DNA from 4 places in the Kitasatospora sp. MY 5-36 genome. Region 2 is predicted to be linked to each of the others. Evidence: riboswitches for the same ligand, from Rfam matches in the RefSeq annotation. Region 2 holds a riboswitch; each other region holds the start of a gene.
The links. Region 2 has a riboswitch for cyclic di-AMP ahead of AE652_RS49170 (transglycosylase family protein). Riboswitches for the same ligand answer to the same signal wherever they lie in the genome.
Positions count from the first base shown of each region.

Region 1 (2,192 bases), on a different contig from region 2:
GGCGCCGAGTCGCCGTGGACGTACCCGCGGGTGGCGGTCTTCCGGCCCGGGGTGCGCAGCGCGGCGACCAGCCCGTCCACGTACGCGTCGAAGTCGGCGGGCCTGGCGCCGGGGAAGGCCATCCGGCGCAGGTAGAAGCCCCAGGCGGCCGGCCAGTGGACGAGGGCGGCGCCCATCAGGCCCATGGCGCCGCGCATCAGGGCGCCCTGCGGCGGGTTCTCGACGAAGGCGTTGAGCAGGACGATCCCGGCGACCCGCTCGGGGGCGTCCCCGGCGGCCTTGACGACGGTCGCCCCGGTGTACGAGTTCCCGGCGAGGACGGCGCGCTCGATGCCGAGGTGGTCGAGCAGGGCGAGGACGTCGCCGGCGAGGGCGGCCGGGCCGTAGTCGTCCCAGGTGATCGAGGATTCGCCGAAGCCCCGCAGGTCCATGGTGACGACCCGGTGGCCGGCGGCGACGAGCAGCGGGCGCAGGTGCCGGTACGCGGCCCGGCTGTCGAGCATGCCGGGGAGCAGGACGACCGGGGTGCCGTCGCCCTGCCGGGTGTCGTCGTAGGCGATCCGGCCGCCGGGGACGGTGAGGTACTGGGTGTTCGGGGTGATGGTGCCGTTCATGGGGTCCTCCTCGGGCCGCCGGTGCGGGGCATCGGCGGTGCTGCCGATAGCCATAAAGCTAAGGCTAATAGCCTTAGCCGTCAAGCGGTCGGGCGTCGGAGGCGTCGGAGGCGTCGGAGAAGAGGGGGAGGGGTGGTCAGACCCCTTCGACCTTGAATGGGTCGTGCTCGCTGAGCAGCTTCTCCAGCCGGGCCTGGTCCACCCGGGTGACCATGTCGTTGGACTCCTGCCGGTCCCGGATCACCTTCGCCAGAGTGAATGCGGAGCTGACCGTGAAGAGGAGGCCGAGTCCGAGGAAGGCCCGGGTCCACCCGCCGACCGGCAGGTAGACGATCCCCACGGCGAGGGCGGTGCCCGACAGGGCGAAGGACAGGACGGCCTGGAGGTAGTAGGCGGCCGTGGTGCGGGTCTGCATCGGTGCGCTCATGGCGTCAGGATGCTGCGGCCCGGCCGGGCCGCACATGAGTAGGCGTACTCAGATGGGGCCGTGCATGAGGGACCGTTCGTTGACGTCCGATCACCTGCTGCGGGGCTGTTCCGAACGGATGGCTTGGAATCAGAGCCTCCTAGGATTAACGTTTGATAACGCAGCGCGGTTGTCAACGCCGTACCCAGACGGCACCGTGCGCCGTCGCCTAATCCCACCGACCGGCCTCCGGGCAGGTCAGGGAGCCGGGGAACCACGTTCCTTGGGGTGAATCGGCGGGGCTCCGGCCCGGCCGTAGGAGACCTTCCTGCTCCGAACCCGTCAGCTAACCCGGTAGGCGCGAAGGAAGGAAAGGAGCGCGCCTCCGTGGCGTCGACGCACACCCCGGCACACCCGGCCGGCTTCGCAGCCGGTACCCAGCTCCTCGACCACCCCGGCCCGGACGGCCCCGAGGCCTTCGGCCCGGAGGACTTCGCCGCGGAGGCCGAGACCAACCGCCACCGGATGCCGCGTCAGACCCGCGGAACCTCCCCGCTGCTCGGCGTCACCGCCGTCGCCGCCACCCTGGGTGCCACCGGCTTCACCTCGGCGACCCCGGCCGCCGCCCCCGCCATCGAGGCCCCGGACGAGACGGCGGTCGCCCTCTCCGCCGACCCCGGCCTCGCGCTCGCCGCCCGCATCCAGAACCAGGCCGACAGCCAGCGCACCGCCGCCGAGGAGACCGCCCGGCTCCAGGCCGCCCAGGAGGCGGAGGCCAAGGCCGCCGCCAAGGAGGCCGAGGCCAAGCGCGCCGCCGAGGAGGCCGAGCGGGCCAAGGCCGCCGCCCTCACCCTCCCGGTGACGGACTACCGGCTCTCCGCCCACTACGGCCAGAGCGCCCGCTACTGGGCCAACCTGCACACCGGCCTGGACTTCGCCGCCGACACCGGCACCCCGGTCCACGCGCTCGGCCAGGGCACCATCACCTCGGCCGGCTGGGCCGGCTCGTACGGCTACCGGATCGTCGAGACCCTGCCCGACGGCACCGAGATCTGGTACTGCCACCTCTCCGCGATCACCAAGGGCTCCGGCAAGGTCGCCGCCGGCCAGCAGATCGGCAAGGTCGGCGCGACCGGCAACGTCACCGGCCCGCACCTGCACATGGAGGTCCG
Region 1 is NZ_LFVW01000275.1:9,414-11,605, forward strand. Features, by position in the region: gene AE652_RS19310 (alpha/beta fold hydrolase) at 1-668, opposite strand, end outside; gene AE652_RS19315 (YiaA/YiaB family inner membrane protein) at 751-1,041, opposite strand; cyclic di-AMP (ydaO/yuaA leader) riboswitch at 1,237-1,395, shown strand; gene AE652_RS19320 (M23 family metallopeptidase) at 1,408-2,192, shown strand, end outside.
Region 1: another riboswitch for cyclic di-AMP. It lies ahead of AE652_RS19320 (M23 family metallopeptidase); the one in region 2 lies ahead of AE652_RS49170 (transglycosylase family protein).

Region 2 (2,192 bases):
CGACGTACTTGCCGTTGCCGATGTAGATCGCGACGTGGTAGACGCCGGAGTCCTTGCCGTTGTTGGACCAGAACAGCAGGTCGCCCGCCTGGAGGCTGTCCAGCGAGACGTGGGTGCTGGCGGCGGCCTGGTCGGCGGCGACGCGCGGGACGGAGACGCCCGCGGCGCGCAGCGCGGCCTGGGTCAGACCGGAGCAGTCCCAGCCGCCGTTGCCGGTGCCGCCGTAGACGTACGCCTGACCGACCTTCGACTCGGCGAAGGAGACCGCGGCGGCCATGCTGCCGGTCGCGGCCGGCGCCTGGGTCTGGGTCTGCGTCTGGGCCTGGGGCTGCGGAGCGGGCTTGGTGGCGGGCTTCGCGGCCGGCTTGGTGGACGGCTTGGCGGCCGGGGCCTCGGGCTGCGCGGTCGGCTGGGCGTTCACGGCACCGCCGTTCGCGGACTGGCCGGACTTCTGCGAGCGGTCGAACCAGGTGAAGTCCGAGCCGGAGGTGCCGGCGGAGGACTGGCCGGCCCGGGCCTGGCCGTTGCCGCCGAAGGACAGCTGCTGGCCCGGGTAGATGGTGTCCGGGCCCTCGGTCAGGGTGCCGCGGTTGAGGTCGTACAGCCGCTGCCAGCCGCCCTGCACCTTGTGCTGGTCGGCGATCGCGGACAGCCAGTCGCCCTCGACGACGGTGTAGTCGCCGCCCTGGGCCTGCTGCTGGCGCTGCTGCACCCAGTCGCTCCGGTTGCCGGAGGCGGCGGAGTCGGTGGAGGCCTGCGCGTCGCCCTGGGCGGGCGCGGCGGGCTTCGCGGCGGGGGTCTGGGGCTGCGCGGGCTTGGCGCTGGGCTTCGCGGCCGGAGCGGCCGGAGCGGCCGGCTTGGCGCTCTGGGCGGGCGCGGCGGGCTTGGCGGCGGTCGAACCCGCCGAGGTGTCAACGGCGGCCGCGGCGCCGCCCTTGGTGAGCCCGGCCTGGACCGAGCAGACCGGCCAGGCGCCGGGGCCCTGGGAGGCGAGGACCTTCTCGGCGACGGCGATCTGCTGGTCCTTGGTGGCCAGGTCGGCGCGGGCCGCGTAGGCCGTGCCGCCGAAGGCGGACCAGGTGCTGGAGGTGAACTGGAGGCCGCCGTAGAAGCCGTTGCCGGTGTTGATGCTCCAGTTGCCGCCGCTCTCGCACTGGGCGACCTTGTCCCAGGTGGCGACGGAGGCGGCCGAGGCGGTGCCGGTGGTGAGGCAGGGGACGGTGAGGCCGACGCCCGCGACGCCGAGGGCGGCGATCACGCGACGGGTACGGCCGGACAGACGGGTGCCGTTGGTGGGCAGCATGAAGACGTGGTCCTCTCCCACGCCTGCGAGGTGAGCTGTCGGATTCGGGCTGGAGTTGCCCGGCCGTGCGGTGAGCACGGCTTCACCCCTAGCCCTGGACCGTTCCGGAGAGCGGTCCGGGGCGACTTACCTGTGGGTCCCCCGCTCCTGCCGTGGTGCGTTTTCGCGCTTCCAGGACATCCGACGGCAGGACTCGGCGTTGCGGATGACCGGGTTCGTGTGGTCACGAACGGGGAGCACGTTAATCAGACTTAAGTTCAAACTGCAAACCACTGTGATGTGCATCACGGTTTAGTGGAAACTGCCAAAATTGCCACTCGCCATGATCGTAAATGATCGTTTTCAGGCAATGCTGTTGTGGAAGCCGACAACTGGCTCCGCCTCAGGAGTGGCGTGACGGTGCGTCGAATCGCGGAGTGGCGCACTCCGGCGGGTGGGGGAGCGGTCGCGATCGGAGCATGTGAATCCACGCTCCCTATTTCCTTTCAAATAGCGCCAGAACGGACATTCCCCTTCATTGCCGGGTGACTCCCGTACGGGACGGACGGGGTGGGGGAAGTACGCGGAAGGGCCCGGAACGCGATCCGTTCCGGGCCCTTCGGTGCGCGCGAACCCGCGCGCGGTGTCCTTATCGTCCGCCAGGCCCCTCGGCGGCCGCGTGGGCGCCACGGGAGCCCTCCACGACCCCCTCGGCCTCGGCGGCGGCCGCCGCCTCCGCCTCGGCCCGCGCCAGGTCCTCCGGGGACGGCGTGGGCAGCGCGGCCAGGTAGGTGGAGGCGATCAGCTGGCCGACCGACGGGTAGGCGCCCAGCGGCGCGGCCGACGGGCAGCCGGTCTCCTCGGCGGCGGTGGCGAGCAGCTCGGAGTCCGCCTCCGGGCCGATCACCAG
Region 2 is NZ_LFVW01000101.1:15,211-17,402, reverse strand. Features, by position in the region: gene AE652_RS49170 (transglycosylase family protein) at 1-1,324, opposite strand, end outside; cyclic di-AMP (ydaO/yuaA leader) riboswitch at 1,311-1,481, opposite strand; gene AE652_RS08375 (hypothetical protein) at 1,932-2,192, opposite strand, start outside.

Region 3 (2,192 bases), on a different contig from region 2:
CCGCCGAGCGGTCGTCAGGGTGGAAGACGGCCTGGAGCATGGCGAGCGAACCGGGGGTGAGCAGTGCCCCGCCGATGCCCTGGACGGCGCGGGCGGCGATCAGCACGTGGATGTTCGGCGCGGCGGCGCAGGCCGCGGAGGCGACGGCGAACCAGACCACGCCGATCAGGAAGACCTTGCGCCGCCCGTAGCGGTCGCCGAGCGCGCCGCCGAGCAGGATCAGGCCCGCCAGGGTGAGCAGATAGGCGTTCAGGGTCCATTGCAGGGACGCGAGGGAGGCGCCGAGGTCGGCGCCGATCCGGGGCAGCGCGACGTTCACCACGGTGCCGTCCAGCATCGCCATGCTGGAGCCGAGCACCGTCGCCATTAGTACCCAGCGACCCTGCGCGGTGCCCAGGCGCAGGGTGCCGGCCTCGGAGGTGGCCACGGGCGAATCCTGCGCTGCCGAGGCGCACGTGACAAGGGTCACCGGTGGGTGTGTTGGCGGCTGGCGGTGCGTGAGCGGACGGGTGCGCGGCGTGGCCGATCTCGGCGCAGGGTCGTGGATCAGTGGCGGGCGGTGAATGGGTTGTGTACGCACCGTGGGCCCGGGCCTGCGGAGGGTCACTGGGACAGGGGGGATCGTTGCCGTTTCAAGAGATCGACATTGCTTCACCCGAACGGATGGGTTTTAGTTCAGCGACCGCCCGGCCAGTCCGGACGGATCCGCCGGGTGGAACGCCGAGTCCTGCCGCTGCCCGGTGGTTCGAAACGAACTCTGTACGGCAGGAGCGGGGGACCCACAGGTAAGTCGCCGGACCGGAGTTCGCGCCTCAGGGCGCGGGCGTCCAGGACCGGCTTGGGGTGAAGCCGCGCAAGCGGCCGGGCAACTCCAGCCCGAACCCGACAGCTCACCTCGCAGGCGTCGGAGAGGAAAATTCCATGCCTGCACAGGCTCGTCGTATCGCCCTGCCCCGCGCCGCCCGCATCGGCATCGCCACCGCCGTCACCGGTGTGTCCTTCGCCCTCCCGCTCGTCACCGCGATGAGCGCCCAGGCCCACACCCCGGCCGCTCCGGTCGCCGCCTCCACCGAGGCCAAGCAGGCCACGCAGGCCGCCGCTCCGGCCGCCCAGGCCACGCAGGAGAGCTACCGCGTCGTCAGCGGTGACACCCTGTCCAAGATCGCCGACGCCAAGAACGTCGAGGGCGGCTGGCACGCGCTGTACGAGCAGAACCGCTCGGTCGTCGGCGCCAACCCGAACCTGATCTTCCCGGGCCAGCAGCTCGCGCTGTCCGGCCACGCCGCCCCGGCCGCCGACGCCGCCCCGGCGAAGCCCGCCGCCCCGGCCAAGCCCGCCAAGCCGTCCGCTCCGGCGACCCAGGCCGCCAAGCCGCAGGCCCAGGTCCAGGTGCAGACCGAGGCCGCCAAGCCCTCCGCGCAGCTCGAGACCCAGCTCCAGGTCGCCGTTCCGGCCCAGGCCGTGACCGCCACTCCGGTCGCCGCCGCCACCTCCGGCTTCGTCGCCCCGCTGGCGAGCCCGCGGCTCGGCACCGCCTACGGCGTGGCCGGCTCGATGTGGGCCTCCGGCCACCACACCGGCCAGGACTTCGTCGCCTCCACCGGCACCCCGCTGCGCGCCGTCGCCAACGGTGTCGTGGTCAAGGCCGGCAACGGCGGCGCCTACGGCAACGAGGTCGAGATCAGGCTCGCCGACGGCCACTACGCCGAGTACGCGCACCTCTCCTCGATCGGCGTGAGGATCGGTCAGACCGTCACCGCCGGCCAGCAGATCGGCCTCTCCGGCGCCACCGGCAACGTGACCGGCCCGCACCTGCACTTCGAGATCCGCAACGGCTCGGAGTACGGCTCGGACATCAACCCGGTCGCCTACCTGCGCGCGCACGGCGTCGCGCTCTGACCCCGAGAGCTCCGGGGTACCAGGAACCACCGCCGCTGCGGGCGAACCGATCGCCCGGGATGGTCATGTCGGGTGACCGCTCGACCGGGTGATCGCCGCACGGCGGACATGGGCGCGGGACACGCCCAGGCCGGCCCGGCCGCATGAGGACCTCCTCGTGCGGCCGGGCCGGCCGCTTTCGTTCCCGGGCCCGCCGGGGTGTTCGAGCGATCGAACGAAGCGTCAACTCCGGTGTCCCGCAGGGGGGTCGCCGGGATCTCCGGGCGCCCGCGGGCGCCATGCTGGCGGACGGT
Region 3 is NZ_LFVW01000238.1:4,528-6,719, reverse strand. Features, by position in the region: gene AE652_RS17355 (MFS transporter) at 1-367, opposite strand, end outside; cyclic di-AMP (ydaO/yuaA leader) riboswitch at 719-919, shown strand; gene AE652_RS17350 (LysM peptidoglycan-binding domain-containing M23 family metallopeptidase) at 922-1,899, shown strand.
Region 3: another riboswitch for cyclic di-AMP. It lies ahead of AE652_RS17350 (LysM peptidoglycan-binding domain-containing M23 family metallopeptidase); the one in region 2 lies ahead of AE652_RS49170 (transglycosylase family protein).

Region 4 (2,192 bases), on a different contig from region 2:
AACCTGATCGGCAACGGCACCTACGCGCTGCTGCGCAATCCGGAGCAGCGCCGGCTGCTGCAGGAGTCGGTGGTGCGCGGGGAGAGCGCGCTGCTGGAGACCGGGATCGAGGAACTCCTGCGCTACGACGGGCCGGTGGAGCTGGCGACCTGGCGGTTCGCGACCCGTCCGCTGACCATCGGTGGGGTGGACATCCCGGTCGGCGACCCGGTGCTGGTGGTGCTGGCCGCGGCGGACCGCGACCCGGCCCGGTTCGCGGCGGAGAACACCCTGGACCTGGCCCGGAAGGACAACCCCCACCTGGGCTTCGGGCACGGCATCCACTACTGCATCGGCGCTCCGCTGGCGCGGCTCGAAGGGCGTGCCGCGCTGGCCACGCTGCTTTCCCGGCTGCCCGATCTGCGGCTCGCGGAAAGCCCGGAGAATCTGCGCTGGCGGGGTGGTCTGATCATGCGTGGCCTGCGCGAACTCCCGGTGGAATTCAGTCCGGAGAGCCGTTCCCCGCACGCCCCTCCGCACCCCGTTCCGGATGCCTCTTCGACGCCTCCGACCTGCTGAGATCACGCTGACGGGAGGTCGCCGATCGCCCGCCGACGGGGGTGTGAACACCCATCAATCCGGACATAACGCCGCTGTTGGTAGGCGATCGGACACGGGCCGTAATTGTTGTGTGATATCGGTGATATGAGCTTGTGATTGGTCTGATGATCTGTCTACTCTCCCTGGAGTTCGCAGCTGCGGACCTCGTACGCGGAACGCCGAATCCTGCCCGCCGCGTCACGGGAAACCGACCAGAACCCTGGGCAGGGGCGGGGGAACCAGGTTTGTTGCCGTCTCCCCACGGCTTGGGGTGAAGCCGCCCGAGCGGAATCGTTTCCGCTTACGGCGGCCGGGCCACCTCCCGGTCCGAACCCGACAGCTCACCTCGCAGGCGTACGGAGAGGGACCTCTTCATGCTGTTCGTTGGAACTGGCCGTCACCGTCGTCGCACCCAGGCCGAGAAGGCCATCGCCGTCGCCGGTGTGGCCGGCGTCGGACTCGCGATGCCGCTCCTCACCGCCACCGGCGCCTCCGCCGCCCCGGCCTCCACCTGGGACTCCGTCGCCCAGTGCGAGAGCGGCGGCAACTGGAGCATCAACACCGGCAACGGCTTCTACGGCGGCCTCCAGTTCACGTCCAGCACCTGGAAGGCGTACGGCGGCACCGCCTACGCGGCGCAGGCCAACCAGGCCAGCAAGGCCCAGCAGATCTCGGTCGCCGAGAAGGTGCTGGCCTCGCAGGGTCCGGGCGCCTGGCCGGTCTGCTCCCAGAAGGCCGGTCTGACCAAGGGCGGTGCCCCGGCCTCGGTCGACACCTCCTCGGACGCCAAGCCGCAGTCCGCCCCCAAGCAGCAGGCCCCGAAGCCCGCCGCCAAGCCGGCCGAGAAGCCGGTCGCGCAGAAGCCCGCCGCCCAGAAGCCGGCCCAGAAGCCCGCCGCGCAGCCGGTCCAGCAGGTCGCCCCGCAGCAGCAGGCGCAGCCGCAGACCCCGGGCTTCTCCGGCAAGGCCGGCTGGGACGCCGACGCCAAGGTGTACTGGTACCAGAACAACGGCGGCTGGTACTGGACCAGCCACCAGAGCATCTACCAGCAGTACGCCGGCCAGGCCGCCGCCCAGCCGCAGTACGCCCCGCGCGCCGCGCAGCAGGCCCCGCAGGCCGCCGGCCACGACTACACCGTCCGTGCCGGTGACACCCTGTCGACCATCGCCGCCGCGCAGGGCGTGTCCGGCGGCTGGAGCGCGCTGTACGAGCAGAACCACTCCACCGTCGGCGGCGACCCGAACCTGATCATGCCCGGCCAGGTGCTGCACCTCGGCTGAGCCGCCCCACCCGACGCCGGGACCGCCCGCGGCCGGCAGCGCCCCGCGGCCGGTGGTGCCCCGAAGCGGGGAGCACCCGCCGCCGGGGGCGCCCGCCGCCGCGCCGGAGCGCTCGACACCGACGCCGCTCCACCCCGCCGTCCGAAGGGGGCCGGTCCTACCGGTCCCCTTCGTCCGCATTCGCCCGCTCCGGTGGGACAAGCTGGGACAAGCAGGTGAACTACCGGTGGGTAGCAGGGCCACACGGTGAGACGGGACCGAGGCCGACGCGGCCACGGCAGCCCGGGCGGTTAGGCTCTGGTCGTAACGACTCCGCAATCGTCCTGCTGGCAG
Region 4 is NZ_LFVW01000210.1:10,604-12,795, reverse strand. Features, by position in the region: gene AE652_RS15555 (cytochrome P450) at 1-558, shown strand, start outside; cyclic di-AMP (ydaO/yuaA leader) riboswitch at 780-948, shown strand; gene AE652_RS49225 (transglycosylase family protein) at 954-1,859, shown strand.
Region 4: another riboswitch for cyclic di-AMP. It lies ahead of AE652_RS49225 (transglycosylase family protein); the one in region 2 lies ahead of AE652_RS49170 (transglycosylase family protein).